Regions from separate parts of the Pseudomonas sp. NPDC089422 genome, predicted to be linked through region 1. Evidence: predicted binding sites of a transcription regulator. Region 1 holds the regulator's gene; each other region holds the start of a gene.
What was found. Region 1 encodes FliA, which starts transcription of late flagellar genes. Its sites were predicted from a motif close to CTAAAGTTTNNNNNNNNNNNGCCGNTAA; they were not measured.
Positions count from the first base shown of each region.

Region 1 (7,391 bases):
GTGTGGATCGACATCGGCCAGCGCGCCCAGGCGCAGTCGCTGGGGTATACCGTGGTCGACGCCAGTACCGTGGTTGCCACCCACCTCAACCAGATCCTGCAGAAGCACTGCCACGAGCTGATCGGTCACGAAGAGGTCCAGCAGCTGTTGCAGGTATTGTCCAAGGCTTCGCCTAAACTTGCAGAAGAGCTGGTGCCTGGTGTCATTTCCTTGTCGGGGCTGCTCAAGGTCCTGCAGGCGTTGTTGTCAGAGCAAGTGCCGGTGCGTGACATCCGCAGTATTGCCGAGGCCATCGCCAACAATGCCAACAAGAGTCAAGATACCGCCGCGCTGGTGGCGGCAGTGCGCGTCGGATTGTGTCGTGCCATCGTCCAAAGCATTGTCGGCGTTGAGTCCGAGCTGCCTGTGATCACCCTTGAGCCAAGGTTGGAACAGATCTTGCTCAATAGTTTGCAAAGGGCCGGGCAAGGTCAGGAAGACGGTGTTCTTCTTGAGCCGAGCATGGCCGAAAAGCTGCAGCGTTCGCTGATCGACGCCTGCCAGCGCCAGGAAATGCAAGGCCAACCGGCCATTCTTCTGGTAGCTGGCCCGATCCGTGCCATGTTGTCGCGCTTCGGCCGCCTGGCTGTACCGAATTTGCATGTTCTGGCGTATCAGGAAATACCGGATAACAAGCAAGTCACCATCGTTGCCACAGTGGGCCCCAACGGCTGAGGTAGTGGGTTATGCAAGTCAAGCGTTTTTTCGCCGCCGATATGCGTCAGGCCATGAAGCTGGTTCGTGATGAGCTGGGCTCCGATGCCGCCATCATCGGCAACCGCCGCATCGCCGGTGGTGTCGAGCTGACCGCCGCGCTGGACTACAAGCTGTCCGCGCTGGCCCCGCGCGTGCCCAACGTCGAGCTGGAAGAAGAGCTGCGCAAGACCCAGTCGCGCATCGCCACTGCCCAGGCCGAGCTGGACAACCGCGCCGAGGCCAGCGAAGGCAACCGCCAATTGTTCGCCGGCCAGTCGCTGACCGCCGCCGAGCCATTGATCGAAGCGCATGTCGATGCCCCGGCAGCGGCTGCCGCGCCTGCTCCGGCCCCGGTCGACCCGCGCCTGTTCGACGCCATGCGCTCGGAGCTGTCGGGCCTGCGTGAGCTGCTCGAAGTGCAGCTCGGCTCGTTGGCCTGGAACCAGCTGCAGGGCAGCAAACCGGCCCAGGCCAACCTCTGGCGTCGCCTGCAGCGCATTGGCCTGTCCGGCCCGATCGCCCGCGAACTGCTCGACCTCACCAATGGCATCGAAGAGCCGCGCCAGGCCTGGCGCATGCTGCTGGCGCACCTGGCACGGATGATCGAAGTGCCGCAGGTCGAACCGATCGAAGAGGGCGGCGTGATCGCCATGGTCGGCCCGGCCGGCATGGGCAAGACCACCACCCTGGCCAAGCTGGCAGCGCGTTACGTGCTCAAGTACGGCCCGCAGAACCTGGCCCTGGTGAGCATGGACAGTTTCCGCATCGGTGCCCAGGAGCAGCTCAAGACCCTGGGGCGCATCCTCAACGTACCGGTGACCTACGTCGATCCGGGCCAGTCGTTGGCCGCCGCGCTGGAGCCGCTGCTGCGCAAGCGCGTGGTGCTGATCGATACCGCCGGCCTGCAAGCCAGCGACCCGGCCCTGCGCATGCAGCTGGAAACCCTGGCCGGCCGTGGCATTGCCGCGAAGAACTACCTGGTGCTGGCCACCACCAGCCAGAAGCAGGTGCTGACCGCTGCCTACCACAGCTACAAGCGCTGCGGCCTGGCCGGATGCATCCTGACCAAACTCGATGAAACGGCGAGCCTCGGCGACGTGCTGAGCCTGGCCATCAGTCATGAACTGCCCGTGGCCTACCTCACCGACGGCCCGCGCATTCCTGACGACCTGCACCTGCCGCGCCCGCACCAGCTGGTGACCCGCGCGGTGAACGTGCAGCTGCAGGACGAGCCCAGCGAAGAGGCGATGGCCGACATGTTCGCTGATCTCTACCACAACCCGCGGCGCGCAGGTTGAGGATGAAGCGTATGCAAAGTACCTACATTCCGGGGTTGGCAGTGCTACCCCGCGTGTGGCTTGGGTCCAAGCGAGACAAGGTAAACAACGAACATGGGTAGCATGCATCCCGTACAGGTGATCGCCGTCACCGGTGGCAAAGGTGGCGTCGGCAAGACTAACGTTTCAGTGAACCTGTCCCTGGCGCTGGCCGAACTCGGCCGCCGGGTGATGTTGCTGGACGCCGACCTTGGCCTGGCCAATGTCGACGTATTGCTTGGCCTCACCCCGAAACGCACCCTGGCCGATGTCATCGAGGGGCGCTGCGAGCTGCGTGATGTGCTGTTGCAGGGGCCTGGCGGTGTGCGCATCGTGCCGGCCGCCTCCGGCACCCAGAGCATGGTGCACCTGGCCCCGGCCCAGCATGCCGGGCTGATACAGGCCTTCAGCGAGATCGGCGACAACCTCGACGTGCTGGTGATCGACACCGCTGCGGGTATCGGTGACTCGGTAGTCAGCTTCGTGCGCGCGGCGCAGGAAGTGCTGCTGGTGGTGTGCGACGAGCCAACCTCGATCACCGACGCCTACGCGCTGATCAAACTGCTCAATCGCGACTACGGCATGAACCGTTTCCGTGTGCTGGCCAACATGGCGCAGAGCCCGCAGGAAGGGCGCAACCTGTTCGCCAAGTTGACCAAGGTCACCGACCGCTTCCTTGACGTCGCCCTGCAATACGTCGGCGCCGTGCCGTATGACGAGAGCGTGCGCAAGGCGGTGCAGAAACAGCGCGCGGTGTACGAGGCTTTCCCTCGCTCCAAGTGTGCCCTGGCCTTCAAGGCCATCGCGCAGAAGGTCGACAGCTGGCCGCTGCCGGCCAACCCGCGCGGCCACCTTGAGTTCTTTGTCGAGCGCCTGGTGCAACCCACCAGCGCAGGACCTGTGCTATGAACGCGAGCGGCTTCAAGATGTACAGCAAGGCGTCGAAAGACGCCCAGTTCGAGCTGGTGGAACGCTACGCGCCGCTGGTCAAGCGCATCGCCTACCACTTGCTGGCACGCCTGCCGGCCAACGTCCAGGTCGAGGACCTGATCCAGGCCGGCATGATCGGCCTGCTGGAAGTGGCCAACAAGTACGACGCCAGCAAGGGCGCCAGCTTCGAAACCTACGCCGGCATCCGCATCCGCGGGGCGATGCTCGACGAGGTCCGCAAGGGCGATTGGGCACCGCGTTCGGTGCACCGCAATACGCGCATGGTCAGTGACGCGATGCGCGCCGTGGAAGCAAGAACGGGCCGCGACGCTAAAGATCATGAAGTTGCTGCCGAACTCCAATTGAGTCTCGATGATTACTACGGGATCCTGAACGATACCTTGGGCAGCCGCCTGTTCAGTTTCGACGACCTGTTGCAGGACGGCGAGCACGAAGGGTTGCACGAGGACGGCGCCAGTGGCCAGGTCGAGCCGTCGCGCGATCTGGAGGACGAGCGCTTCCAGGCTGCCCTGACCGATGCGATCGCCAACCTTCCGGAGCGTGAGCGCCTGGTGCTGGCGCTGTACTACGACGAAGAGCTGAACCTCAAGGAAATCGGTGAGGTGCTGGGGGTCAGCGAATCGCGTGTCAGCCAGTTGCACAGCCAGTGTGCCGCGCGCCTGCGCAGCCGCCTGGGGGAATGGCGGGCGCGTTGAGCCAAGGGTCGTTGCAGTCGTTTTCTACGTTGTACCGAATTGAATGAATACGCGTGCTCGGGGCCGAGCGCGTTTGAGACTGCTTGGAGGTCTACTTGAACAAAGATATGAAAATCCTCATCGTTGACGACTTTTCGACGATGCGGCGGATCATCAAGAACCTGTTGCGTGACCTGGGCTACACCAACACCGATGAAGCCGATGACGGCACCACCGCGCTGCCGATGCTCGAAAGCGGCCATTACGACTTCCTGGTGACTGACTGGAACATGCCTGGCATGACCGGTATCGACCTGCTGCGCAAGGTCCGTGCCCACGATCGCCTGAAGACCATGCCGGTGCTGATGGTGACCGCCGAAGCCAAGCGCGACCAGATCATCGAAGCGGCCCAGGCCGGCGTCAATGGTTACGTGGTCAAGCCGTTCACCGCCCAGGTGCTCAAAGAAAAGATCGAGAAGATCTTCGAACGCGTCAACGGCTGAGTCACGTCAGGGGGCGCCATGGAATCAACACAGACGTCTTTGGGGGAGTTCGAGTCGACCCTGAAGAAACATGCTCAGGAGCTGGTCGAGAGCCTGGAACGGGGCCGTTTCGGCGACGCGGTGCAGCTGATTCATCAGCTCAACCAGACCCGCGACCGTGGCCTGTACCAGGAAGTCGGCAAGCTCACCCGTGAACTGCACAGCGCGATCGTCAGCTTTCAGATCGACCCGCGCATGCCGCAGGCCGAGGAAGTCTCGCAGATCACCGACGCCACCGAGCGCCTGTCCTACGTGGTCAAGCTCACCGAGGGCGCTGCCAACCGCACCATGGACCTGGTGGAGGAGAGCACGCCGGTGCTCAACGAGCTGGCAGCCGAGGCGCAAGGCCTGAGCGTCGACTGGCAGCGCTTCATGCGCCGCGAAGTCGCAGCGCCGGAGTTCCGCGACCTGGTCAAGCGCGTCGACAGTTTCCTGACGCTCAGCGCCGAGGGTAACCGCAAGGTCGCCGGCCACCTCAACGACATTCTGCTGGCCCAGGACTATCAGGACCTGACCGGCCAGGTGATCAAGCGCGTGACGGCGCTGGTCACCGAAGTGGAAAGCAATCTGCTCAAGCTCGTGCTGATGGCCAGTCAGGTCGACCGTTTTGCCGGTATCGAACATGACCACCAGCAGCTGCGCGCTGAAAAAGATCAAGAAAAACATCCGACTCGGGGTGAAGGTCCGCAGATTCATGCCGATAAGCGTGAAGACGTTGTGTCCGGTCAGGACGACGTCGACGATCTGCTGTCCAGCCTGGGTTTTTAAGGAGCACGTTTAATGAGCTTCGGCGCCGATGAAGAAATCCTTCAGGATTTCCTGGTAGAAGCCGGCGAAATTCTTGAGCAACTGTCCGAGCAACTGGTCGAGCTGGAAAGCCGGCCCGACGATGCCGACCTGCTCAATGCGATCTTTCGCGGTTTCCACACTGTAAAAGGGGGCGCCGGCTTCCTTCAGCTGAACGAGCTGGTGGAATGCTGCCACATTGCCGAGAACGTGTTCGACATCCTGCGCAAAGGTGAGCGCCGGGTCGACGCGGAACTGATGGATGTGGTGCTCGAAGCACTGGACACGGTCAACAGCATGTTCGGCCAGGTGCGTGAGCGCAGCGAAGTGACCCCGGCCACGCCGGAGCTGCTGGCGGCCCTGTCGCGCCTGGCGGAACCTGCCAGCGCCGACGCCCCGGCAGCGGTGGTCGAAGCTGCGCCGGAGCCGGTGGCTGCCGAGGCGGACATTACCGACACCGAGTTCGAGCAGCTGCTCGACTCGCTCGACGCGGTCAAGGCCGAAGCGGCCGCAGCCGAAGAACAGCTGCAGGGCGAGACCCTGGGCGGCGCGGGTGACGACATCACCGACGCCGAGTTCGAATCGCTGCTCGATCAATTGCATGGCAAGGGCCAGTTCTCGCCCGAAGTGGCCGCCACCGAAGCGCTGGTCGATGGCAGTGCGCCGGTGAGCGACGAGATCACCGACGAAGAATTCGAGTCGTTGCTGGACCAGTTGCACGGCAAGGGCACCTTCCAGGCCGATGCCTTGCCGGCTGCCACCGCTGCAGTGGAAAACGTTGTCGCACCCGCCAGCAGTGACGAGATCACCGAGCACGAGTTCGAAGCGTTGCTCGACCAGTTGCACGGCAAGGGCAAGTTTTCCGGTGAAACCGATGCTGCCGAAGCGCCTGTCGCCGTGGCTGCGCCGGTTGTCGCCAAGGCCGAAAGCACACCGGTCGCCCGGCCAGCCCCGGCTGCGGCTGCTGCGGCCGCTGCCAAACCTGCCGCGCCTGCCCGCAGCCCGGCCCCGGCCGCGGAAAAGCCTGCCAGCGAAGCGGAAACCACCGTGCGTGTCGACACTGCGCGCCTGGACGAGATCATGAACATGGTCGGCGAGCTGGTGCTGGTGCGTAACCGCCTGGTGCGCCTGGGCCTGAACAGCGGCGACGAGGCCATGTCCAAGGCCGTGTCCAACCTCGACGTGGTCACCGCCGACCTGCAGACCGCGGTGATGAAGACCCGCATGCAGCCGATCAAGAAAGTCTTCGGCCGCTTCCCGCGCCTGGTCCGCGACCTGGCTCGGCAACTGAAGAAAGAGATCAACCTGGAGCTGGTCGGTGAAGAGACCGACCTCGACAAGAACCTCGTCGAGGCCCTGGCCGACCCGCTGGTGCACCTGGTGCGCAACGCGGTCGACCACGGTGTCGAGATGCCGGACGAGCGTGAAGCCTCCGGCAAGGCCCGGACCGGCCGTGTGGTGCTGTCGGCCGAGCAGGAAGGCGACCACATCCTGCTGTCGATCTCCGACGACGGCAAGGGCATGGACCCGAACATCCTGCGCGCCAAGGCCGTGGAAAAGGGCCTGATGGACAAGGACGCCGCCGACCGCCTGAGCGAGTCGGACTGCTACAACCTGATCTTCGCCCCGGGCTTCTCGACCAAGACCGAGATTTCCGACGTGTCCGGCCGCGGCGTCGGCATGGACGTGGTGAAGACCAAGATTTCCCAGCTCAACGGCTCGATCAACATCTTCTCGGCCAAGGGCCAGGGCTCGAAGATCGTCATCAAGGTGCCGCTGACCCTGGCGATCATGCCGACCCTGATGGTGATGCTGGGCAACCAGGCGTTCGCTTTCCCGCTGGTCAACGTCAACGAGATCTTCCACCTCGACCTGTCGCGCACCAACGTGGTCGACGGCCAGGAAGTGGTGATCGTGCGCGACAAGGCGCTGCCGCTGTTCTACCTCAAGCGCTGGCTGGTTCAGGGCCAGGTGCACGAGGAGCAGCGCGAGGGCCATGTGGTGATCCTGTCGGTCGGTACCCAGCGTATCGGCTTCGTGGTCGACCAGCTGGTGGGCCAGGAAGAGGTGGTGATCAAGCCGCTGGGCAAGATGCTGCAGGGCACCCCGGGCATGTCCGGCGCCACCATCACCGGTGACGGCCGCATCGCGCTGATTCTCGACGTGCCGAGCATGCTCAAGCGTTACGCGGCACGGCGTATCTGATTTTCGGCGGCGCACCCTGGCGGGTTGCGCCGCCTATATGGAGTGTTTATGGCAGTCAAGGTCCTGGTGGTGGATGATTCCGGTTTCTTCCGCCGCCGCGTTTCGGAAATCCTCTCGGCGGACCCGACGATCCAGGTGGTCGGCACCGCGACCAACGGCAGGGAAGCGATCGACCAGGCACT
Region 1 covers NZ_JBIVHW010000005.1:255,283-262,673, reverse strand. Annotated here, with positions in the region: gene flhA (flagellar biosynthesis protein FlhA) at 1-714, shown strand, start outside; gene flhF (flagellar biosynthesis protein FlhF) at 726-2,033, shown strand; gene fleN (flagellar synthesis regulator FleN) at 2,127-2,960, shown strand; gene fliA (RNA polymerase sigma factor FliA) at 2,957-3,697, shown strand; gene ACIPZ8_RS11860 (chemotaxis response regulator CheY) at 3,805-4,179, shown strand; gene ACIPZ8_RS11855 (protein phosphatase CheZ) at 4,198-4,986, shown strand; gene ACIPZ8_RS11850 (chemotaxis protein CheA) at 4,999-7,209, shown strand; gene ACIPZ8_RS11845 (chemotaxis response regulator protein-glutamate methylesterase) at 7,258-7,391, shown strand, end outside.

Region 2 (7,391 bases), on a different contig from region 1:
GCTGCCGCTGCGTTCGGCGATTGCGGCAGGTATCGGCCTGTTCCTGGCGTTCATCGCCCTGCATAACGCCGGCATCGTCGTCGATAACCCGGCGACCCTGGTGGGCCTGGGCGACCTCAAGCAGCCGGCGCCGATCCTCGCCACCCTGGGCTTCTTCCTGATCGTCGGCCTCGAGTCGCTGAAGGTCCGTGGCGCGGTACTGATCGGCATTCTGGCCGTGACCATCGCCTCGATCCTGATGGGTGTGACGCCATTCGGCGGCGTCGTGTCGATGCCACCATCGCTGGCACCGACCTTCCTTCAGCTGGACATCAAGGGCGCCCTAGACGTGGGCCTGGTCAGCGTCATTTTCGCCTTCCTGTTCGTCGACCTGTTCGACAACTCCGGCACCCTGATCGGCGTTGCCAAACGTGCCGGCCTGATGGGCAAGGACGGCCACATGCCGAAGATGGGGCGTGCCCTGATCGCCGACAGCACCGCCGCCATGGCCGGTTCCCTGCTGGGCACTTCGACCACCACCAGCTACATCGAATCCGCTGCTGGCGTGAGCGCCGGCGGCCGTACCGGCCTGACCGCCATCGTGGTCGCCATCCTGTTCCTGCTGGCGCTGTTCTTCGCCCCGCTGGCCGGTAGCGTGCCGGCCTTTGCCACCGCGCCGGCGCTGCTGTTCGTCGCCGTGCTGATGGCCTCGGGCCTGGCGGAAATCAACTGGGACGACGTCACCGAGGCCGCCCCGGTGGTGGTGACCGCCCTGGCCATGCCGCTGACTTACTCGATCGCCAACGGCATCGCCTTCGGCTTCATCTCCTGGACCGCCGTCAAGCTGATCTCTGGCCGCCACCGCGACCTGAACCCGGCCCTGGTGATCCTTTCCATCCTGTTCGTCATCAAGCTGGGCTGGTTCAACGCATGAGTGCTGTCTTCGATCCTTCCGCCTACGACACCCAGCTCGAGGGCAAAGTCGCTCGCCTGCGCGAGCTGCTGGCGCCCTTCGGCGCGCCGGAACCGGCCGTTTTCGACTCGCCGCGCGAGCATTACCGCCTGCGCGCCGAGTTCCGCCTGTGGCGCGAGAATGGCCAGCGCCACTATGCGATGTTCGCCCCGGGCGACAAGCACAAGGCGATCCTGATCGACGACTTCCCCATTGCCAGCCAGCGCATCAATGAGCTGATGCCGCGCCTGAAGGCCGCCTGGCGAGCCAGCGAGGAACTGGGCAATCGCCTGTTCCAGGTGGAGTTCCTCACCACCCTGGCTGGCGATGCCATGGTCACGATGTGCTACCACCGCCCGCTGGACGAAGCCTGGGAAGTGGCTGCCCGCCAGCTGGCCGAAGACCTCGGCGTGAGCCTGATCGGCCGTTCGAAGGGCAAGCGCCTGGTGATTGGCCGCGACTACGCGGTGGAAAAACTCGATGTGGCCGGTCGCGTATTCAGCTACCGCCAGCCGGAGGGCGCGTTCACCCAGCCCAACGGCGCGGTGAACCAGAAGATGCTGAGCTGGGCGTTCGAGGCCATTGGCGAGCGTGAGGACGACTTGCTGGAGCTGTATTGCGGCAACGGCAACTTCACCTTGCCGCTGGCCACCCGCGTGCGCCAGGTGCTGGCCACCGAAATCAGCAAGACCTCGGTCAATGCCGCGCTGAGCAACCTCGACGAGAACGCTGTGGATAACGTGCGGCTGGTGCGCCTGTCGGCGGAAGAGCTGACCCAGGCGCTGAACGAGGTGCGGCCGTTCCGTCGGCTGGAAGGGATCGACCTGAAAAGCTATGAGTTCGGCACCGTGTTCGTCGACCCGCCGCGTGCGGGGATGGACCCGGACACCTGCGAGCTGACCCGTCGGTTCGAGCGGATCCTGTACATCTCGTGCAACCCGGAGACGCTGGCGGCGAACATTGCCCAGTTGCAGGACACGCACCGCATCGAGCGTTGTGCGTTGTTCGACCAGTTCCCCTATACCCACCACATGGAAAGCGGCGTCCTGCTGGTTCGGCGTTAAAGCATTCGCGGGACAAGCCCGCTCCTACAGGTATTGCACAGCCTCTGTAGGAGCGGGCTTGCCCCGCGAATGGGCCGCAGAGCGGCCCCTGGCTTCACTCAGAAGTCGAAGAAGACCGTCTCCCCTTCCCCCTGAATACGGATATCGAAGCGATACGCCGTCTTCCCGTCCACCTCGCAACGTTTGGCAATCAAGGTTTCGCGGCGCTGTGGCTGCTCGATCAGGTTGAGCACCGGGCACTTGGCGTTGGCCTCGGCCTCGTCATCGAAATACAGGCGCGTGTGCAGGTGGATGTTGATCCCCCGGGCAAACAGGCTGATGTTGATGTGCGGCGCCATCGGCACGCCTGCGGCATTGTTCACCACTCCTGGCTTGACCGTGTGCACGGTCCACTCGCCGGCATCGAAGGTGGTGGCGGTGCGGCCGAAGCTGTTGAAGGCGTTTTCCAGGTTGTAGGCATCCTGGTACTGGCCATTGGCGTCGGCCTGCCACAGTTCCAGGAACGAATCACGCACCAGGTAGCCGTTGCCGTCATACACCTGGCCGATCAGCAGGATGTGCTCGCCCGCAGCGTCCGGCTTGGCCAGGCGGTTCCAGATTTCCTGGTCGCGCGTCGGGTTGCCGGCCGCTTCCAGGGCCAGGCCGATGTGGACGTAGGGGCCGGCAGTCTGCGAGGGGGTTTCCGGCAGCAGTTCGATAGGCATGGCGGGGTCCTCAGCAGTTTTCGAAGTGGGTCTTGCGCTGGCCGCGCAGCACGATGTCGAAGCGGTACGCCAGGCAGTCCATCGGGTTGGCGTTGCTCATGTCGAGCTTGGCGATCAACTGCTGTACGGCTTCAGGGTTGGCGATCGACTTGACGATCGGACACATCGGGATCAGCGGGTCACCTTCGAAATACAGCTGGGTGATCAGCTTGGTGGCGATCGACGGGCCGCTGATGGCGAAGTGGATGTGCGCCGGGCGCCAGTCGTTCGGGCCGTTGCGCCATGGGTACGGGCCCGGCTTGATGGTGCGGAAGCTGTAGTAGCCGTCGCGGTCGGTCAGGCAACGGCCGACGCCACCGAAGTTCGGGTCCAGCGGCGCCAGGTAGCGGTCGTTCTTGTGTCGGTAGCGGCCGCCGGCGTTGGCTTGCCACATCTCCACCAGGGTGTTCGGCACAGGCTTGCCGTACTGGTCGACGACGCGGCCGGCAACGATGATGCGCTCGCCGATGGGCAGGCCACCGTTGTTGAAGTTCAGCAGCAGGTCATGGTCGTTGGCACCGAAGCCCAGGTGGGAAAAGTCCGGGCCGGTGGTTTCGCTGATTGACTGCGGGATGCTGACCAGTGCCTGGCGCGGCGAGCGGGCAATGGACGTCTTGTAGTCGGGCGTCAGGGCCTTGGGGTGCCAGTTGCGATCACGGATCACGAAGCGGCTGTTGTCCTGGGCGGGCATGCCGGATTCCTCTCTTGGAATTATGAAAACGCCTGTACACGGCAGGCGGACTTGCAGTTTCAGATAGGTCGCGCGGGATGGATATTGAAATCAGCCGCCCATTACATAACCAAACGGTTATGTATTAGTCGCTTTGGCTGGGGTGATCTAATCTTTATCCCCATGTTTCACGCTCTGGAGAGCACTTCATGGAATGGCGAAAAGGCCGGCGCAGCGACAACGTGGTCGATGCACGCGGCGAAGGTGGCGGCGGCGGCATGCGTTTTGGCGGCGGCAAGGGGCTGGGGCTCGGCGCGGTGCTGCTGATCGTCGGCATCGGCTGGCTGACCGGCCAGGACCCGCTGCAGATCCTTGGCCAGCTCGCTGGGCAGATGGATCAACAGCAACAGCAGACAGCGCCAAGTGGTGCCGGCGGCAAGGCGCCGCCAGCCAATGACCAACAGGCGCAGTTCGTCGCCTCGATCCTGGGCGACACCGAAGACACCTGGAAGGCCCTGTTCGCCCAGGCTGGCAAGCAATACCGCGATCCCAAGCTGGTGCTGTTCAGCGGCCAGGTGAATTCGGCCTGCGGTTTTGCTTCCGCGGCAGTCGGGCCGTTCTACTGCCCGGCGGATCAGCGTGTCTACCTGGACATGTCGTTCTTCCGCGAGATGGAAACCCGCTTCGCTGCAGCGGGCGATTTTGCCCAGGCCTACGTGATCGCCCACGAGATCGGCCACCACGTGCAGACCTTGCTGGGGGTATCGGCCAAGGTCGATGCTGCGCGACGCAGCGGCCAGCGCATGGAAGGCGACAATGGCCTGCTGGTGCGTCAGGAACTGCAGGCTGACTGCCTGGCCGGGGTGTGGGCCTATCAGGCGCAGAAGCGGCTGAACTGGCTGGAGCCCGGCGATGTCGAGGAGGCCCTGAACGCGGCCAATGCCATTGGTGATGACCGGCTACAGCAGCAGGGCCAGGGGCGCGTGGTGCCCGACTCCTTCACCCATGGCACCTCGGCGCAGCGGGTGCGCTGGTTCAAGGCCGGGTTTGCCCAAGGTAATGTGAACAGCTGCGACACCTTCAGTGCGCGTAGCCTTTGAGATTTTGGGGCCGCTTTGCGGCCCCCTGCGATTGTCCAAATAGTTACAAATCAGCTGAAAAAGCGATTCAGCTTTCCGTGGGTCGTGCCGATAACACCTGCACGAGTCAGCGGGCCCCCAGAACAACAACGCCCTGCGATCGATGATCAAGTGAGCGAATGAATTTTCTGGAGAGCGTGCATGAACAGCTGGTTCGCCAATATCAGCGTCAACCTCAAACTCGGCCTGGGCTTCGGCCTGGTGCTGGTCCTTACCGGCCTGCTGGCCCTGACCGGCTGGACCAGCCTGGGCAGCCTGATCGACCGCAGCAACTGGATGGGCGACATCGGCCAGCTCAACAAGGACCTGACCGACCTGCGCATTTCGCGCCTGCAATACATGATCGCCAACGGCGATGACGCCGCCGCTGCCAACACCCAGGCCAAGCTCGACGCCTTCAGCAAGCAGCAGCAATACCTGGTCACCACCTTTACCAGCCCGGCCAACGTCGTGCTGCTCAAGGAGCTGGGGCAGACCATCAGCGAGTACAAGGTGTCGCTGAACAAGATGCGCGCGGGCTACAAGAACTCGCTGGCCGCCCGTGATGCGATGAACGTGTCGGCGGCCAAGGCCGATGACGCCATGGAAGTCCTCAGTCAGGACGTCATGTCCCGCCCCGAAGCCGACAGTGTGCGCCTGGCCCAGTACCAGCTGATCAGCAAGGCGCGCCAGCAACTGCTGCAGGTGCGCATCGATGTGCGCGGCTACATCGCCGACAACACCGCCGCCAACGAGCAGGCCGCCCTGCGCCAGCTGGAGGGTGCGCTGGCCGACATCGACAACCTCAAGCGCCAGCTGCCAGCTGAGGCCACCCGCGTGCAGCAGTTCGAGCAGTCGGTGCTGACCTATCGCGATGCCGTGCGCCAATTCCGCGATGCAGTCGCCGATATCACCGTTGCCCGTGCGGAAATGACCGTGCAGGGTGCCGACATCGTCAAGCGCAGCGACGCGCTGTACAAGATCCAGCTGGAGCGTCGTGACGCCGAAAGCATTCAGGCCCGCAGCCTGCAGACCATCGCCACCCTGCTGGCACTGCTGGCCGGCGTCATCGCCGCCGTGGTCATCACGCGCCAGATCACCCGTCCGCTGCGCGATACCCTGCAAGCCGTTGAACGCATCGCCGGTGGCGACCTGACCCACGACCTGCGCGTCACCCGCCGCGACGAAATCGGCGTGCTGCAGCAAGGCATCGCGCGCATGGGCACCACCCTGCGCGAGCTGATCAGCGGCATCCGTGACGGTGTCACCCAGATCGCCAGCGCTGCCGAAGAGCTGTCGGCAGTGACCGAGCAGACCAGCGCCGGCGCCAACAGCCAGAAGGTCGAGACCGACCAGGTGGCCACCGCCATGCACGAAATGGCCGCCACCGTTCAGGAAGTGGCGCGCAACGCCGAACAGGCTTCGCACGCGGCCACCGGTGCCGACGACGAAGCCCGTGCCGGTGACCGCGTGGTGGGCGAGGCGATCAGCCAGATCGAGCGTCTGGCCGAGGAAGTGCACCGCTCCACCGAGGCCATGAACCTGCTGCAGCAGGAAAGCCAGAAGATCGGCAGCGTGATGGACGTGATCAAGTCGGTGGCCGAGCAGACCAACCTGCTGGCGCTCAACGCCGCGATCGAGGCGGCCCGCGCCGGTGAGGCCGGCCGTGGCTTCGCCGTGGTGGCCGACGAAGTGCGTGGCCTGGCCCAGCGCACGCAGAAGTCCACCGAAGAGATCGAAGAGCTGGTGGCCAGCCTGCAGCACGGTACCCAGCAGGTGGCCAATGCCATGCAGGGCAGCCGCACGCTGACCGACAGCAGTGTCGAGCTGGCACGCAAGGCCGGTGCCTCGCTGGAGAACATCACCGGCACGGTGTCGAACATCCAGTCGATGAACCAGCAGATCGCGGCGGCGGCCGAGCAGCAGAGCGCGGTGGCTGAAGAGATCAGCCGCAGCATCCTCAATGTGCGGGATGTGTCCGAACAGACTGCAGCGGCCAGTGATGAGACCGCTGCGTCCAGCGTCGAGCTGGCGCGCCTGGGTGGTCATCTGCAGATGCTGGTCAGCCAGTTCCGCGTCTGACCTCAAGGCCCAGGGGCCGCTTTGCGGCCCTTTCGCGACACAAGGCCGCTCCTACAGTGAAACGCGATTTTCTGTAGGAGCGGCCTTGTGTCGCGAAAGGAGGGCAAAGCCCTCCCGGCAATCTCGATATTACTTCACGATCATCCCTACTCCACGCCCACGCGGATCGGAAGCGGTCTCGACCTTCGCCCCGTCCACCCGGATCGCCTGGATATCGCCCATCTCCCAGCCCTGATCCTCCAGCACATAGCCCATCTTCTTTAGCTCATCAGCCACCGGCCCGGTCAGCGGCGCGTAACTGTCGAAGTAGAGGGTGTCCTTGGGCAGCAACTGATGGTGCACACGCTGCGCCGCCACGGCCTTCTCCAGCGGCATGCCGTAGTCGTACAGGTTGTTCATCACCTGGAAGATCGAGGTGAAGATCCGCGAACCACCCGGGGTACCGATCACCAGCTCGACTTTGCCGTCGCGGGTCATCAGGCTGGGGCTCATCGATGACAGCATGCGCTTGCCCGGTTCGATGGCGTTGGCGTCACCGCCGACCACGCCAAAGGCATTCGCGGCGCCCGGCTTGGCGCTGAAGTCATCCATCTCGTCGTTGAGCAGGAAGCCCGCGCCCTTGACCACCACACCGCTGCCGTAATCGAGATTGAGGGTGTAGGTGTTGCTGACGGCGTTGCCCTGCTTGTCGACGATCGAGAAGTGCGTGGTCTGGTGCGGCTCCAGGCCCGGTTTGACCTTGTCGGTTGCGGAAATGGCCTTCGGGTTGACCTGGGCGGCGCG
Region 2 covers NZ_JBIVHW010000004.1:415,160-422,550, forward strand. Annotated here, with positions in the region: gene ACIPZ8_RS10610 (NCS2 family permease) at 1-913, shown strand, start outside; gene trmA (tRNA (uridine(54)-C5)-methyltransferase TrmA) at 910-1,995, shown strand; gene pcaG (protocatechuate 3,4-dioxygenase subunit alpha) at 2,094-2,699, opposite strand; gene pcaH (protocatechuate 3,4-dioxygenase subunit beta) at 2,710-3,429, opposite strand; gene ACIPZ8_RS10630 (neutral zinc metallopeptidase) at 3,618-4,508, shown strand; gene ACIPZ8_RS10635 (methyl-accepting chemotaxis protein) at 4,689-6,608, shown strand; gene ggt (gamma-glutamyltransferase) at 6,738-7,391, opposite strand, start outside.
Region 2: ACIPZ8_RS10635 (methyl-accepting chemotaxis protein) is a predicted target of FliA. The motif match lies at 4,575-4,602, and genes of this name have one in related genera.

Region 3 (7,391 bases), on a different contig from region 1:
GCCGGCGCTGGTCACTGGCGACCGCGTGGTCTGGCGCGCCGGCAACCAGGGCATCGGCGTGATCGTCGCGCAGATGCCGCGCAGCACCGAGCTGTGCCGGCCGAACAACCACGGCCAGCTCAAGCCGGTCGCGGCCAACGTCGACCTGATCGTGATCGTCTTCGCCCCGGCACCGGAGCCGCACCCGAACCTGATCGACCGTTACCTGGTGGCCGCCGAGCACGCCGGCATCCGCCCGCTGCTGCTGCTGAACAAGGCCGACCTGATCGATGAAGAGAACGGCCCGGGTCTGCACGCACTGCTCGAGGTCTACCGCGACCTGGGCTACCCGCTGCTGGAAGTCTCCGCGCACCACGGCGACGGCATGCTGCGCTTGCAGCAGATGCTCGACGGGCACATCAGCGTGTTCGTCGGCCAGTCTGGCGTGGGCAAGTCGTCGCTGGTCAACAGCCTGCTGCCAGAGGCCGGCACCCGTGTCGGCGACCTCTCCGAATGGTCTGGCCAGGGCCAGCACACCACCACTACGGCGCGCCTGTACCACTTCCCCAACGGCGGCGACCTGATCGACTCGCCGGGCATCCGCGAATTCGGCCTCGGCCATGTCAGCCGCGACGACGTCGAAGACGGCTTCATCGAATTCCGCGATTTGTTCGGTACCTGCCGCTTTCGCGACTGCAAGCATGATCGCGAACCGGGATGCGCATTGCTCAAGGCCCTCGAAGACGGCCGCATCAAGCCGCAGCGGATGAACAGCTACCGTTCGATCATCGCCAGCTTGCCAGAAGACAGTTACTGACTTGTAGGAATCGTTACCGGGGCGCGTAGGACGCCTCCGGTTTCCCTGCCATCTATTGCCCTGCCTGTCGCTTTCCCTGAAGGTCATGACTTCTATCAGGGAGGGCATCGGCGATGCCGGTTTTTATCAGTTACCGCCACGAAGAGCGGCTTGACGCCTTCATCCTCAACGAACGCCTGCTGCTCGAAGGCATCACCGCGCAGCTGGTGGAGTTCGGTGCCGACGGGCACACCCGCGAAGACGCTCATGGCAGCGCCTGCCAACAGATAAACGATGCAACCCACTGGATCGGCCTGCTCCCCGCAGAAGCCGGCGATGACTGGTGGACGGCCAGGTTGCTGGAGGCTGCGATAACAGCCAATCGACGGGTGAGTTTCTATCTCAGCGGGGGCTGCGAGTTACCTGAGCAGCTCGACAGGTGGCCAGTTATGCGCCAACGGTCACATATCGACCTGTTCGTGCGGGCGTATCACGATGAGTGCACGTTTCAGCGGGCGATGATTCTGCCAGCGGAGCGTGGATCGAGTGTCGACCGGGACAATGCGGATTTCTTTCATGCCGATCTCAAGGCCAAGATCAGGCGGGGGTTCTGAGTCTTGGGGCCGCTTTGCGGCCCCTGTCGACCGTTACTGGTTCTTTTGCTCATCCATCTTCAAGGTCCCGTCCTCGAAGATGTTCAGCTTCTGGCGCAGCTCACGCGGCTGCATCGGCGCCTGGGCAGCCGCATCCCCTGCCGACGGTGCTGCCGGGGCCGCGGCCCCGGGCGCTGCTCCTGCTGGCGGAGCCGGCTGGGCTGGCGCCTCGGGTGCACCCTGCTCACCCTCGATGTTGCGCTGCGCCTTCTTGGTCAGGACGATGATGTCGATACGCCGGTTGACCGGGTTGAACGGGTCCTTGCGATCGAACAGCGACGACGAGGCATAACCCACTACCCGCGCCACCTGGCCATCCGGGTAGCCACCGGCCACCAGGGCTCGACGGGCAGCGTTGGCACGGTTGGCCGAGAGTTCCCAGTTACCGAAGTCGCCAGTGCCGGAGTACGGCTTGGCATCGGTGTGCCCACTGATACTGATCTTGTTCGGCACCGCCTTGATGGTGTCGGCCATGGCCAGCAGGATGTCTTCGAAATACGGTTGCAGGCGCGCACTGCCGATGTCGAACATCGGCCGATTCTCGGCATCCATGATCTGGATGCGCAAGCCGTCCTGGGTAATTTCGAACAGGATCTGGTCCTTGAACTTCTGCAGCTGCGGGTTTTCCTCGACCTTGTTCTGCAGTTCCTGCAGCAGCAACTCGAGGCGCTCGCGCTCGACCTGTTCGGCCATGGTCTCGACCTGGTCCTTGTCCAGCTGGATGCTGGTGTCAGGCGTGGGCTCGGACTTCTGCTCCGGGTTGATGGTCTTTTCCGGCGCCAGCTGCGGCGAGCCACCCAGGTCGATGATGTAAGGCGTGCCACTCTCGGAAAAACCGATCGGGTCCTTGAAGTAGCCGGCAATGGCGATCTTCTGTTCAGGCGTAGCCGTGGATAACAGCCACAGCACCAGGAAGAACGCCATCATCGCCGTGGCGAAGTCGGCGAAGGCGATCTTCCAGGCGCCGCCATGGTGCCCGCCACCGAAGCGCTTGACGCGCTTGATGATTATCGGCTGATTGTTCTCCATGACTCAGCGACCGCGAACCGCTTGTTCCAGCTCGGCGAAGCTTGGACGATGCTTCGGATACAGCACCTTGCGCCCGAACTCGACGGCCAGCGAAGGCGGCATGCCGGACGCCGAGGCCACCAGCGAGGCCTTGATCGATTCGTAGAGGTTGAGCTCTTCCTTGGCATCGTGCTCAAGGCACTTGGCCAACGGGCCGAAGAAGCCGTAGGCCGCAAGAATACCGAAGAAGGTACCGACCAGTGCCGCACCGACGTGCATGCCGATGGCCTTCTGGTCGCCATCACCGAGCGACGCCATGGTCACCACGATACCCAGCACCGCCGCCACGATACCGAAGCCAGGCATACCGTCGGCGATGCCGGTAACCGCGTGCGACGGGTGCTCGAGCTCTTCCTTCATGCTCAGCAGCTCCATGTCGAACAGGCCTTCGAGCTCATGGGGTGCCATGTTGCCAGTGGACATGATGCGCAGGTAGTCGCAGATGAACGCGGTCATGCGCTCGTCGCCCAACACCGCCGGGTACTTGGCGAAGATCGGGCTGGCGGCGGCGTCTTCGATATCGCTCTCGATCGCCATCATGCCTTCGCGACGGCTCTTGTTGAGGATCTCGTACACCAGGCCCAGCACTTCCAGATAGAACGTATGGGAAAAGCGTGAGCCGAACATCTTCATCGACTTCTTGATTACATGCATGGTCATGTAACCAGGGTTGGCCTGCATGAAGGCGCCAAAGGCTGCACCGCCGATGATCAGCACTTCGAACGGCTGGATCAGCGCCGCGATCTTGCCGTGGGAGAGTACATATCCGCCGAGCACGCTCGCGAATACGACGATGATGCCGATAATTTTAGCCATAGGATCAAAGCACTTGCTGTCGTGGTCAGGGAGAGGGACGGGAGCTTTAAAACTCTTCTTCTACTTATCGGCAGAACTGCGCCAGACTATAGCCACTAAAAGCGAAAAGCCAGTTCGGACTGATGTCAAAATGCCAATGGAATCCAAGGTGCCCACTCAGAATCCGCGTACCCTAGAGGCCTGGGTCAAGCTGCTCGATGGTGTTCGTGTGCCCGTACCCAAGCAGAGTTACGACCGGGTCATGAGCGCAATCAACGACAGTCGCCGCTCGTTGCGCGAAATTGCCGAACTGATGCAGGACAGCCCCGCCCTGGTGCTGTCGGTGATGCGCGAGGCCAACCACCCCGCCAACGCCAGCCAGGCCGAACCGGCTGAAAGCCTGGAAATTGCCCTGAACCGCCTGGGCCTGGCACGCAGCAGGGAACTGCTGATGCGCCTGCCTGCCCTGCCGGAAGACGACATCCCGCCCGTGCTGCGCCAATTCCTGTTGATCAGCCAGCACGCCGCGCAACAGGCCAACGGTCTGTTTGCCAGCCGCCTGGCGCGCCTGTGGCAGGAGATCCACTGGGGCAGCCTGCTGTTCCTCGCCCCCCTGTGGCCGCTGGCCCTGGCCTACCCCAAGCTGCTGGACGCCTGGGAGCTGCGGGTCATTCACAAGGGCGAAACCGCGGCAGACGTGGAGCAGGAACTGTTCGGCGTGCGCATCTTCGCCCTGTGCCAGGCCATGGCCGAACACTGGCGCCTGCCCAAGTGGGTGACGCAAGGCTATCGCCTGCTGCTCGAAGAGCGCGACCAATTGGCCCTGGTACTGAGCATCGCCCGTGAAGAAGACCTGCTCAGCCAGCAGCATCGGCTGGACGAAGCACCCGGCTTGCGCCGCTGGTTCAACGAACCGGCCAATACTGTGCTGCTGGCCAACAACCTGGCGCTGGCGGCGCAGGTGGGCTGGGACAACCCGCATCTGCTGCGCTGGCAACTGCTGACCGCGCTCTACCTGCAGACCTCGCTGGAAGACGTGCAACAGCAGGTTCACCAACAAGCAGCCGCCAGCGCCCGGCGCCACGCCCGTCATGCCCTGTTCCACCCCGCCGAAGCGCTGATCTGGCCCTGGCACCAGCGCCGCCCGCACCCGGACATGCTGACGCCGCCACCGCCCTCCAGCGAAGACCTCGGCCGCTGGCGCAAGCTGTGCCAGGGCATGCTGGCACAACCAAGCCCGTTCACCAATGCCGTTCACCTGGCCACCCATGCGCGCGAAGCGCTGGAAGCCTGCGGGATGCAGCGCATCATGCTGCTGAGCCTGGACAAGGCCGCCGATTACCTGCGCGTACAGCAGATCGCCGGCCTGCCCAAGGAAGCAGGTGGCATCACCCTGGACATCGAGCAGAACAAGCTGCTGCAAAAGCTGATGAGCAAGGTCGGCCAACTGCGCCTGACGCCCGAGAACCACGCCCAGTTCTCGGCGCTGCTGCCAGCGCCGTTGCGTGCGCTGTTCCGAAGCGAACACCTGTTGCTGCGCTCGCTGGCCGTCGGCGACCAGGTGTTGATGCTGGCCGTGGCCGACCAGGGTGGCAAGCCACTGGCCGATGTCAGCGTGCAGGCCTTCGGCAAGACTTCGCAATGTATCGAGCGTGCGCTGGCGGTGTTTGCCAACCGCGGCGCCTGAGCCTTGCGCTACAATCGCCCCTCTTTCCACACTGGAGAACGTGGATGACTGACTTTTCCGGCCTGCCTTTGGTGATCGAAGCCGCAGACCTGCTGCCGCGCCTGGCTTCACCCCAACTGATCCTGGTCGACCTGAGCAGCGCCAACCGCTATGTCAGCGGGCACATCCCCGGCGCCCGCTTCGTCGAGGGCAAGCGCACCCAGCTCGGCCAGCCGCCGGCGCCCGGCCTGCTGCCGGCCTTGGGCGACCTGGAAAAGCTGTTCAGCGAACTGGGCCACCGTGACGATGCCGTCTATGTGGTATACGACGACGAAGGTGGCGGCTGGGCCGGGCGTTTCATCTGGCTGCTCGATGTCATCGGCCATGCGCGCTACCACTACCTCAATGGCGGCATCCAGGCCTGGCCAGCGGACAAGCTCTCCACCGACGTGCCAACGCCGGGCAATGCCCCCGTGCAACTGCAACTGCACAGCGAGCCGACCGCCACGCGCGAATACCTGCAAAGCCGCCTGGGCGCCGACGACCTGGTGGTCTGGGATGCCCGCGGCCCGCAGGAATTCAACGGCGAAAAAGTCCTGGCCGCCAAGGCTGGGCACATTCCCGGTGCCGTCAATTTCGAGTGGACGGCCGGCATGGACCTCAACGACCATCTGCGCATCCGCAAGGACATCGCTGAAGTCCTGCAACAATTGGGCATCACGCCTGACAAGGAAGTGATCACCCACTGCCAGACCCACCGCCGCTCCGGTTTCACCTACCTGGTGGCCAAGTCCCTCGGCTACCCACGCATCAAGGCCTATGCCGGATCGTGGAGCGAATGGGGCAACCACCCGGACACGCCTGTCGAAGTTCAAGGACAATCAACTCAATGAAATCCCGTCTGTTCATCCTCAGCCAGTACCTGTTGCCGCACCACTTGCTGTCGCGCCTGGCTGGCTGCGTCGCCGAGTGCCGTGCGCGCTGGTTCAAGAACGCCTTCACCGCCTGGTTCGCCAAGCGCTACCAGGTGAACATGAGCGAAGCGCTGGTCGAGGACCTCACCGCCTACGAGCACTTCAACGCCTTCTTCACCCGCGCCCTGAAACCAGGTGCACGCCCGCTGGACGAAACCCCGGGCGCAATCCTCTGCCCGGCCGATGGTGCCGTCAGCCAGCTGGGCCCGATCGAGCACGGTCGTATCTTCCAGGCCAAGGGCCACAGCTTCAGCGCGCTTGAGTTGCTCGGTGGTGATCCGGCACTGGCCGCGCCGTTCATGGGCGGTGAGTTCGCCACCATCTACCTGTCGCCGAAGGACTACCACCGCGTGCACATGCCGCTGGCCGGCACCCTGCGCGAAATGGTCTACGTGCCGGGCCGCCTGTTCTCGGTCAACCAGACCACTGCCGAGAACGTTCCGGAGCTGTTCGCCCGCAACGAACGCGTGGTGTGCCTGTTCGATACCGAGCGCGGGCCGATGGCCGTGGTACTGGTTGGCGCCATGATCGTCGCTTCGATCGAGACCGTATGGGCAGGTCTGGTCACTCCGCCGAAGCGTGAGCTGAAGACCTTCCGTTACGACGAACAAAGCCGTGCGCCGATTCACCTGGAAAAAGGCGCCGAACTGGGCCGCTTCAAGCTGGGTTCGACCGCCATCGTGCTGTTCGGCCCGGAGCAAGTGAAATGGGCCCAGACACTGGGCGCAGCTTCGGCTGTACGCATGGGCGAACTGCTGGCGACCCCTGCCCAGGCTTGATCACATGGCCAAAAAAAAGGCCCTGCATGAACATGCAGGGCCTTTTTTTTACGGCGGATCAGCCGCGGGCGTCGCGGTCGCGCAGGCCCAACAGGTACAGCACGCCATCCAGCCCCAAGGTGGAAATAGCCTGCTTGGCCGACTGGCGCACCAGCGGCTTGGCGCGGAAGGCCACGCCCAGGCCGGCCAGCGACAGCATCGGCAGGTCGTTGGCACCATCGCCCACGGCGATGGTCTGTTCCAGTTGCAGGCCTTCTTCACTGGCCAGCTGCTGCAGAAGGTCAGCCTTGCGCTGGGCATCGACGATCGGCTCCACGGCCACGCCGGTCACCTTGCCATCGACCACTTCCAGTTCGTTGGCGAACACGTAGTCGATGCCCAGGCGCGCCTGCACCTGCCTGGCGAAGTACGAGAAGCCACCGGACAGGATCGCCGTCTTGTAGCCCAGACGCTTGAGCTCGGCGAACAGGTTCTCGGCACCTTCGGTCAGGCGCAGGGAAGCACCGATCTCGTCGAGTACGCCGACATCCAGGCCCTTGAGCAGCGCCATGCGCTCCTTGAAGCTGGCGCGGAAGTCCAGCTCGCCACGCATGGCCCGCTCGGTGATTGCAGCAACCTGCTCACCCACGCCGGCTGCCTTGGCCAGTTCATCGATGACTTCAGCCTCGATCAGCGTCGAGT
Region 3 covers NZ_JBIVHW010000002.1:396,198-403,588, reverse strand. Annotated here, with positions in the region: gene rsgA (small ribosomal subunit biogenesis GTPase RsgA) at 1-796, shown strand, start outside; gene ACIPZ8_RS05470 (molecular chaperone Tir) at 910-1,389, shown strand; gene motB (flagellar motor protein MotB) at 1,423-2,457, opposite strand; gene motA (flagellar motor stator protein MotA) at 2,461-3,312, opposite strand; gene ACIPZ8_RS05455 (HDOD domain-containing protein) at 3,443-4,978, shown strand; gene ACIPZ8_RS05450 (rhodanese-like domain-containing protein) at 5,023-5,850, shown strand; gene asd (archaetidylserine decarboxylase) at 5,847-6,710, shown strand; gene serB (phosphoserine phosphatase SerB) at 6,769-7,391, opposite strand, start outside.
Region 3: motA (flagellar motor stator protein MotA) is a predicted target of FliA. The motif match lies at 3,377-3,404, and genes of this name have one in related genera.

Region 4 (7,391 bases), on a different contig from region 1:
AGCGTCGTAGCGATGGTTGCAGGCATTGACCACGATGTTGTTGATGTCCAGCAGCAGGTCACAATCGGCTTCACTCAACACCGCCTTGAGAAACTCGATCTCGCTCATCGCCTGATACGGCGCGGCGTAGTAGGAGATGTTCTCCACGGCAATGCGCCGGCCGAGGGCATCCTGGACTTGAGCGATACGCCCCGCAGTATGGCGCACCGCTTCGTCGGTGAACGGCATGGGAATGAGGTCGTACAGATGGCCGTCATCGGCACAGTAACTCAGGTGCTCACTGAACAGCGGTACCTGATGTCGGTCGAGAAAGGCGCGGATCTGATGCAAGAAACCATGGTCCAGCGGAGCCGGGCCGCCCAGCGACAATGACAGACCATGGCAGGACAGCGGGTAGCGCTCGGCCAGTTGCGCCAGGCCTTCGCCGAAGGCACCGCCGACGCCGATCCAGTTGTCCGGGGCGCATTCGAGAAAGTCCACGGCGCCGGCGTCCATGTTCAGCAGTTCGGGCAGCAGCCCACGGCGCAAGCCCAGGCCCGCGCCCTGCAGGGTAGAAGTAGTGCTCATCGGCATGCTCCTTGTGCTGCAGCGCCCTCCCCGGCCCGAGGCCTGGGGAGGATGCCGCCGAGGGTCAGTTCTTCGCCTGGCTCAGTTTGCTGTACAGGTCGGTCGGGAATGGATTGCCGTTGGCGTCGAACTGGTGTTTGCGGAACTGGTAGACCTCGGCCTCGGAAAGATAGCCGTCGTGGTTGGCATCGATCGCATCGAACTCGGCACCGGCCTTTGGGGCGACCGCCAGCAGTTCGGCACGGGAAACGCGGCCGTCATGGTCGGCGTCGGTGCGGGCGAACGAAGCGTCGCCACACTTGCCCTCGCCGCACTTGCCTTCGGCCTGGGTGGCCTTGGCCTTGGCACCGCTGGCACCGCACTTGCCTTCGCCACACTTGCCCTCGCCGGCCTTTTCTGCGGCTGCCAGTTGGTAGCCCTGTGGCAGGGCCTCGACGGCAAACGCCGAGGAAGCCAGGTTGATACCGCCCACCAGGGCGATGCTCAGCAGGCCGAGACGGGTCTTGTTGGGGAACTGGATACGGGACATGGTGTTTCTCCTGAAAGTCGTACGGTCATGCCTCAAGGGCGAAAGAGCCAGGGAACGCAGGCCGTAGGGCTTGTTCGTTCGGGCTGGCCCATTTGGCCCCAGGGATGTATCCCAGGCGTATCAGGAGAGCGAAGGTTTTGTAAGCGAGTAGGCATGGCAGGCGCCTTGATACAGAGCGATACAAGCGCCTGCCGGGTGCAGAAGTCAGCGGCGGTCCAGCAACTTGGCCAGCGCGAAGGTCGCCACCACGGCCAACACCACGGCAGCGGCAATGGCCGGCACGGAGCCCCACTGTTCGATGAAGCTGTTCACCGTCAGGTAGAAACCCAGCACGCCCACGCCGCCAATGGCGTTGCCGCGCACGATCGCACCCAGCTCATGGTGCCCACCCTGCACATGGGCGAACACCGCCAGCGGCCAGGCGATCACCGGGATCGGCGCCAGCAGGCCGCTGGCCACCGGCCCGAGCCACTCGGCGCTGGCGGTGATCGCCACCAGCAGCGCGGTGGCCGTCAACATGCGCATCGGGATCACCCAGCGTGGCAGTTGCACCACCTTGGCGGTGCCGGTGGGCGCCGGTTGCGAGGTAACGACGATAATCAGGCTGAGCAGCGCCAGGGTCACCACCACCGACAACGCCACCCAACCCAGGTGGCTCATCAATGCAGCCATGGCTGCGTATACCGCCAACGCGGCGATGCAGCCGGGGAATGCGCCGATTCGTCGCGTCACCCGGTAATAGAACAGGTAGGTCGCCTGCACCGCCGCCAGGCCAGCCAAGGCCCCAGGCACGGCCTGCAAGGCGAAGCCGGGGCCCTGTTCGAGGCTCAGGAACAGCACGACCAGGGCTGAAGTGACCGGCAGCCCGGAAAGCAGCCCGCCGATTTGCGTGCCCCAACGTTTGGCCGCCAGCGAGATGGCCAGCATGAGCGTGGGGGTGATGAGAAACTTCAGGTAAAAGGCAGTCATGGGGAGATAGTGCGTTTCGACAAGGAAGGGGGCCAGGTGCATCGGCGCCCCCATGCTAAACGATGCACGCTGGCTTTTCGCGGTTTTCTCAGCGGCCCGGCTGCGCGACCTCGGCCATCACCTCGGCACGGGTGGTCACGTTGCCAAAGTGATGCTTCCAGAGGTCGGTACCCAACTTGCCGGAGCGGTCCAGCGATGAGCCGACAGTGAGGTCGGTCACCAGGGTCGGGCAGAGCCCGGCATCGAACAGCGCAAAGCCTGCCGCCAGCACGCAGGTTTCGGTCTGCATGCCGCACACCAGCACGCGCTCAACGCCAAGCTGCCGGATGTGGGCGATGGCCTCGGCGGTCTGGCCATAGCCATGCTTGATGAACACCTGGTCGACCTCGACCAGGCACTCGTCCTCGGCCGCCGGGTGCCAGCCGAGCTGGCGCTGGAACGGCGTCACCTGCTCGTCGTGCAGTTCGACCGAGGCGATCGACGGAATGCTCGCTGACAACAGGCGAATCCCGTCCACCAGCCATTCGGGTGGGCTGAAGGTGGACTGGACATCAACGATGAGCAGTACCTGCTGCATGAACGACTCCTGAATGCTTAAAACGGCCGCGGAGTATATCTGTTTGAATGGCCGCTGGTGGAACCAACCCTGCTCTGTGTATGCTGGCCACGCCCGAGCCCGATGCAGCGGACGCCCCTATGCCTGTTGACCTGCAAGCACTTTACCCGAAGCTGATCCAGCTGATGCTCGACACCGTGTTCGTGGTCGACCGGGACAACACCATCGTGTTCGTCAGCAATGCCTGCGAGGCCTTGCTCGGCTACCGTGCCGACGAACTGATCGGCACCCCGATCACCCGCTACATGCACCCCGAAGACCTGGACGCCACGCGGGCCTCGATCATTCGGGTGATGAACGGCCAGTCGCACAGCGACTTTCGCAACCGCTACCTGCGCAAGGACGGTGGCGTGGTACACATCCTCTGGTCGGCCTTCTGGTCCGAAGAGGTGGGGGCGCGCATCGGCGTGGCGCGCAACATCACGGCACTGACCCAGGCCGAGCAGCAGTTGCGCTTTCTCGCCCACCATGACCCGCTGACCCGGTTGTGCAACCGCTCGCTGTTCAACGAGCGGCTGGCCAGCGCCCTGGGCCACGCGCGCCCGTTTGCGCTGCTGTTCGTGGACATCAATGACTTCAAGGGCATCAACGATGTGCACGGGCACGCCATCGGTGACCAGGTGCTGTGCGCCGTCGCGAGGCGCCTGGAAGACTGTGTCGGCGAACAGGACACGGTGGCGCGCATGGGCGGCGACGAGTTCACCGTGCTGCTGACCGACTTGAGCTCGGCGGGCGCAGTAGCCGAAAAGATGGCCCAGATCCTCGCCGCCATGGCAACACCACTGGCCAGCGAACAGCGAGCGCTGCCCATGCCGTCCTGCAGCATCGGCGTGGCCTGCTATCCGGACGACGGCGCAGACATCGACACCCTGCTCAACTGCGCCGATGACGCCATGTACCGCAACAAGCGCCGTCGTTCCGCGGCGCGGTAAACGGTTGCCGGTAATTGCTGCCGGCAGGTTCCCGCTGTGGCATGCTGCGCGCCCCGTACGACAGGCCCACACAGGTACCCCACCATGACCCAAGCCACCGACCAGGCATTCTATGATCGCGCCGATGCGCATATCGACCTGGCCAACCAGCAGCTCGACACCCTCGCCGATATCGGCAAGGTCAGCGCCTCGATGACCTTCGCCGCCAGCCGCTTCAGTGCCTGGCTCAGCGCCCGCAACTTCAAGTCCGGCGCCGAAATGGCCGCCGCGCGCGAGGAAATCCTGAAGTACTTCAGCGAACAGTACCGGATGATGCTGGAAGACAACGTCGACGAGTACATCGAGCAGTTCGACCGCTACGTGCTGGGCAAGGACAGCTGAACGTCAGACCCTGAACCGCCCCACCAGCGCCGTCATCTCCCCGACCAGCCCTGACAACGCCTGGCTGGCCTCGCTGGTCTGCTGCGCACCCGCCGCCGACTGGCTCGACAGCTCGCGGATGTTCAGCAGGTTGCGATCCACCTCGCGCGCCACCTGCGCCTGTTCTTCGGCTGCGCTGGCGATCACCAGGTTGCGCTCGTTGATCGCGCCGATGGCGCTGTAGATGCCCTCCAGCACCTGGCCTGAAGCCAGGGTGACATCGAGTGTCGACTGGGCCCGGCTGGTGCTGGCCTGCATCGACGCAACAGCCGCTTCGGTACCCTGCTGCACACGGCCGATCATCTGCTCGATTTCCTGGGTCGAGGCCTGGGTGCGGTAGGCGAGCGTGCGTACTTCATCGGCGACCACGGCAAAGCCGCGCCCGGCATCCCCGGCGCGGGCCGCCTCGATGGCCGCGTTGAGGGCCAGCAGGTTGGTCTGCTCGGACACCGAACGGATCACTTCCAGCACCTTGCCAATATCCCGGACCTGCCCCACCAACTGCTCCAGGTGGCCACTGCTGGTCTGGATTTCGCGGCTCATGGCCTGGGTGCCGTCGATGTTTTCGCTGACTTGCTGACGGCTTTTCTCCGCCAGCTGGTTGGACTCATGGGTTGCCTGGGAGGTCGTGACCGCATTGCGGGCGACCTCCTCCACCGCCGTGGTCATTTCGGTGACGGCAGTGGCGGCCTGTTCCAGCTCCTGGCCTTGCTGGCGCAGGTTGTTGACGCTTTGTTCAGTAATCGTGTTCAGTGCACCCGCCGCACCGGCCAGTTGCCGGGTGCAGCTGCTGATCTTGCCCAAGGTATCGCGTTGGCTCTGCTGCATGCGCTCCAGCTCATGAAACAGCTGGCCGATCTCATTGCGCTGACGCACCTGCACCGGCACGCTCAGGTCGCCACCGGCGATCCGCTGAAAATGCCGGCCCGCCTCGCCCAGCGGGTGCAGCACGCGCTGGGCGATGAAGGCCCAGCACAGGCCGGCAAGCAGCAGCGTCACCGCCAGCAGCGCCAGGCTCAGCTGTTGTGCACGCTCCAGGCGACGGTCGGATGCCTGCATGATCTGCTGGCCGCGTTCGCTCAAGGCGGCGACCAGTTGCTGGCGCAGCGCCTGCAGCCGGCCCATGGCGTTGCCAGCATCGGTGTTGACCTTGAAGTACTGCTCCAGCGAGCGTTGACGCGTGGCTTCGCGCTGCCCGGCTACCGCCTTGGCATACTCGCCGAAGGCGGCTTGCAGCTCGCTGGCCACCGCGTGCAGCGCCGGTTCGCGGGCGTTGTCGACGAACTCGTCGATCAACTTCTGGCTCTTGTCGTTCAGCTCGACCGACAGCGCCATGCGTTTGTTCGCACTCTCGTCATGGCCGCCCAGTTGCTCGATGAAGCCCGACGACACGTTGGCACTGGAGCGGATAGCCATCAGCAGTGCATTGTTCAGCCGGTCCGACTGGTGTGCGGTCTGGTCGAGTTCGGTGATCTGCTGGTCGCTGCCCAGCGCGGCCCGCCAGGCACTGACGGTGGAAAACAGCAACGTCAGGCTGAACAACAACAGCACCCAGAACATTCCGGTACGGATCTTCAGGTCGGCAAACATGCGGGCAGTACTCCTTGTTGACGCCACTTCTGGTCGAGGTTTCGACGGTGGGTGAGCAGCTATCGGAGTTGCCGTGGCAGGCTTGAGTGCGCGAATGCGGCTTGTGTTCGATAACCGAACGGATGTTGCTGGTGCCTTGCGCCGGGATGCGCGAAGTGATCCGCGTATTCAGCAGTCGTGCAACTCACGGGCACGCTGCGGTGTCTCGCGCGACGCACCGCAGAGGCCAGTTGCGTTTCATGATCTCAAGCTGGAACAACGTAGCGGACTGACGCCCTGCCCAGCTAGGGCTGCAGCGCCGGTACCGGGTTGCTCTGCCCGAGCCGTTCGTCATAGCGCAACAGGCGCCCGGCGTTGGTCAGCACCAGCAGCGTGCTGAGGTTGTGCAGCAGCGCAGCGACCATGGCCCCCGCCGCGCCCAGCAGGCCGAATGCGGCAGCGACCACAATCGCCAAGGTCCAGCCCAGGCCGATCAGCACATTCACCTGGAGTGTGCGTCGGCACTGGCGGCTGAGGCGGATACAGGTGGCCAGGCGCCGCAGGTCGCCGTTGATGAGCACGATATCCGCTGCGGCCAGGGCAATGTCGGCACCATTGGCGCCCATGGCCACCCCGACCACACCGGCCTTCAGCGCCAGCGAATCATTGATGCCGTCACCCACCACCAACGGGCGGAAGCCCAGCTGCAGTTCCTGGTTGACGTGGTGCATCTTGTCTTTCGGCAGGGCTTCAGCCACCACACGCGTCATGCCGACCTGCTCGGCAACGGCTTCGGCGACACGGCTGCGGTCACCGGTCAGCAGCAACTGACGCTGCAGGCCAAGCTCGCGCAGCTGCTGCATCGCCTCTGCAGACTCTGCCCGCACATGGTCGGCCAGCAGCAGCCAGGCGAGGAACTGCCCGTTCAGCGCCAGGCCGGCAATCGGGCCGTCATGCTCGGGCACGGGCGGCACCTGCAGGCCCAGCTGGCGGAACAGCTCCGGGCGCCCCAGGGCCGCTTCACCCTCGGCCGTGTGCGCCACCACGCCAAAGCCCTGGCGTTCGTGGATGTCCAGCAGGGCCAGATGCTGCTCATGGGGCACCAGCGTCGCCAGGGCCCGGCTGACCGGATGGCTGCTGGCGGCGCCGAGGCTGGCCGCGAGGTTGACGATATCGGCCTGGGGCACTGCCGCTGCAGTACCGACCACGCTGCGCAGACGCAGGTCGCCATAGGTCAGCGTGCCCGTCTTGTCGATCACCAGCGAAGACAAGTCGGCCAGCTCCTCGAGAAAGGCCGAACCGCGAATCAGAATGCCATGCCGGGCAGCGACGGCAATCCCCGCCACCGCCGTCGCCGGCGCCGACAGCACCAGTGCGCACGGGCAGGCCGCCACCAGCACGGCCAGCATGGCTTGGGCATCGCGGGTGATGAACCAGGTCACGGCGGCAATCAGCAACACCAGGACCAGGTAGCGCCCGGCGTGGCGTTCGAGCAGCCGGGTAATGGGCGGCTTGGCTTGCTCGGCGCGCTGCATCAGGGCGATGACCTTGCCCAAGGTCGAGTCATCGCCAACCCGGGTAACCTCGACCCGCAGCAAACCGTCCAGGTTGATCGAACCACCATGGACATCCATGCCGCTGGCCACTTCCAGCGGCACCGCCTCGCCGGTGATGGGCGCAGTATCGAGGCTGGCCTGCCCCTGCAGGACACGGCCGTCGGCTGGCACGCGGTCACCGGCGCGCACCTCGACCTGGTCACCTGGCTTGAGGCTGGCGTTATCGACCTCGC
Region 4 covers NZ_JBIVHW010000013.1:186,461-193,851, reverse strand. Annotated here, with positions in the region: gene ACIPZ8_RS23230 (DUF692 domain-containing protein) at 1-567, opposite strand, end outside; gene ACIPZ8_RS23225 (hypothetical protein) at 632-1,096, opposite strand; gene ACIPZ8_RS23220 (hypothetical protein) at 1,301-2,065, opposite strand; gene ACIPZ8_RS23215 (isochorismatase family protein) at 2,154-2,642, opposite strand; gene ACIPZ8_RS23210 (diguanylate cyclase domain-containing protein) at 2,762-3,613, shown strand; gene ACIPZ8_RS23205 (DUF3144 domain-containing protein) at 3,698-3,994, shown strand; gene ACIPZ8_RS23200 (methyl-accepting chemotaxis protein) at 3,998-5,623, opposite strand; gene ACIPZ8_RS23195 (heavy metal translocating P-type ATPase) at 5,908-7,391, opposite strand, start outside.
Region 4: ACIPZ8_RS23200 (methyl-accepting chemotaxis protein) is a predicted target of FliA. The motif match lies at 5,683-5,710, and genes of this name have one in related genera.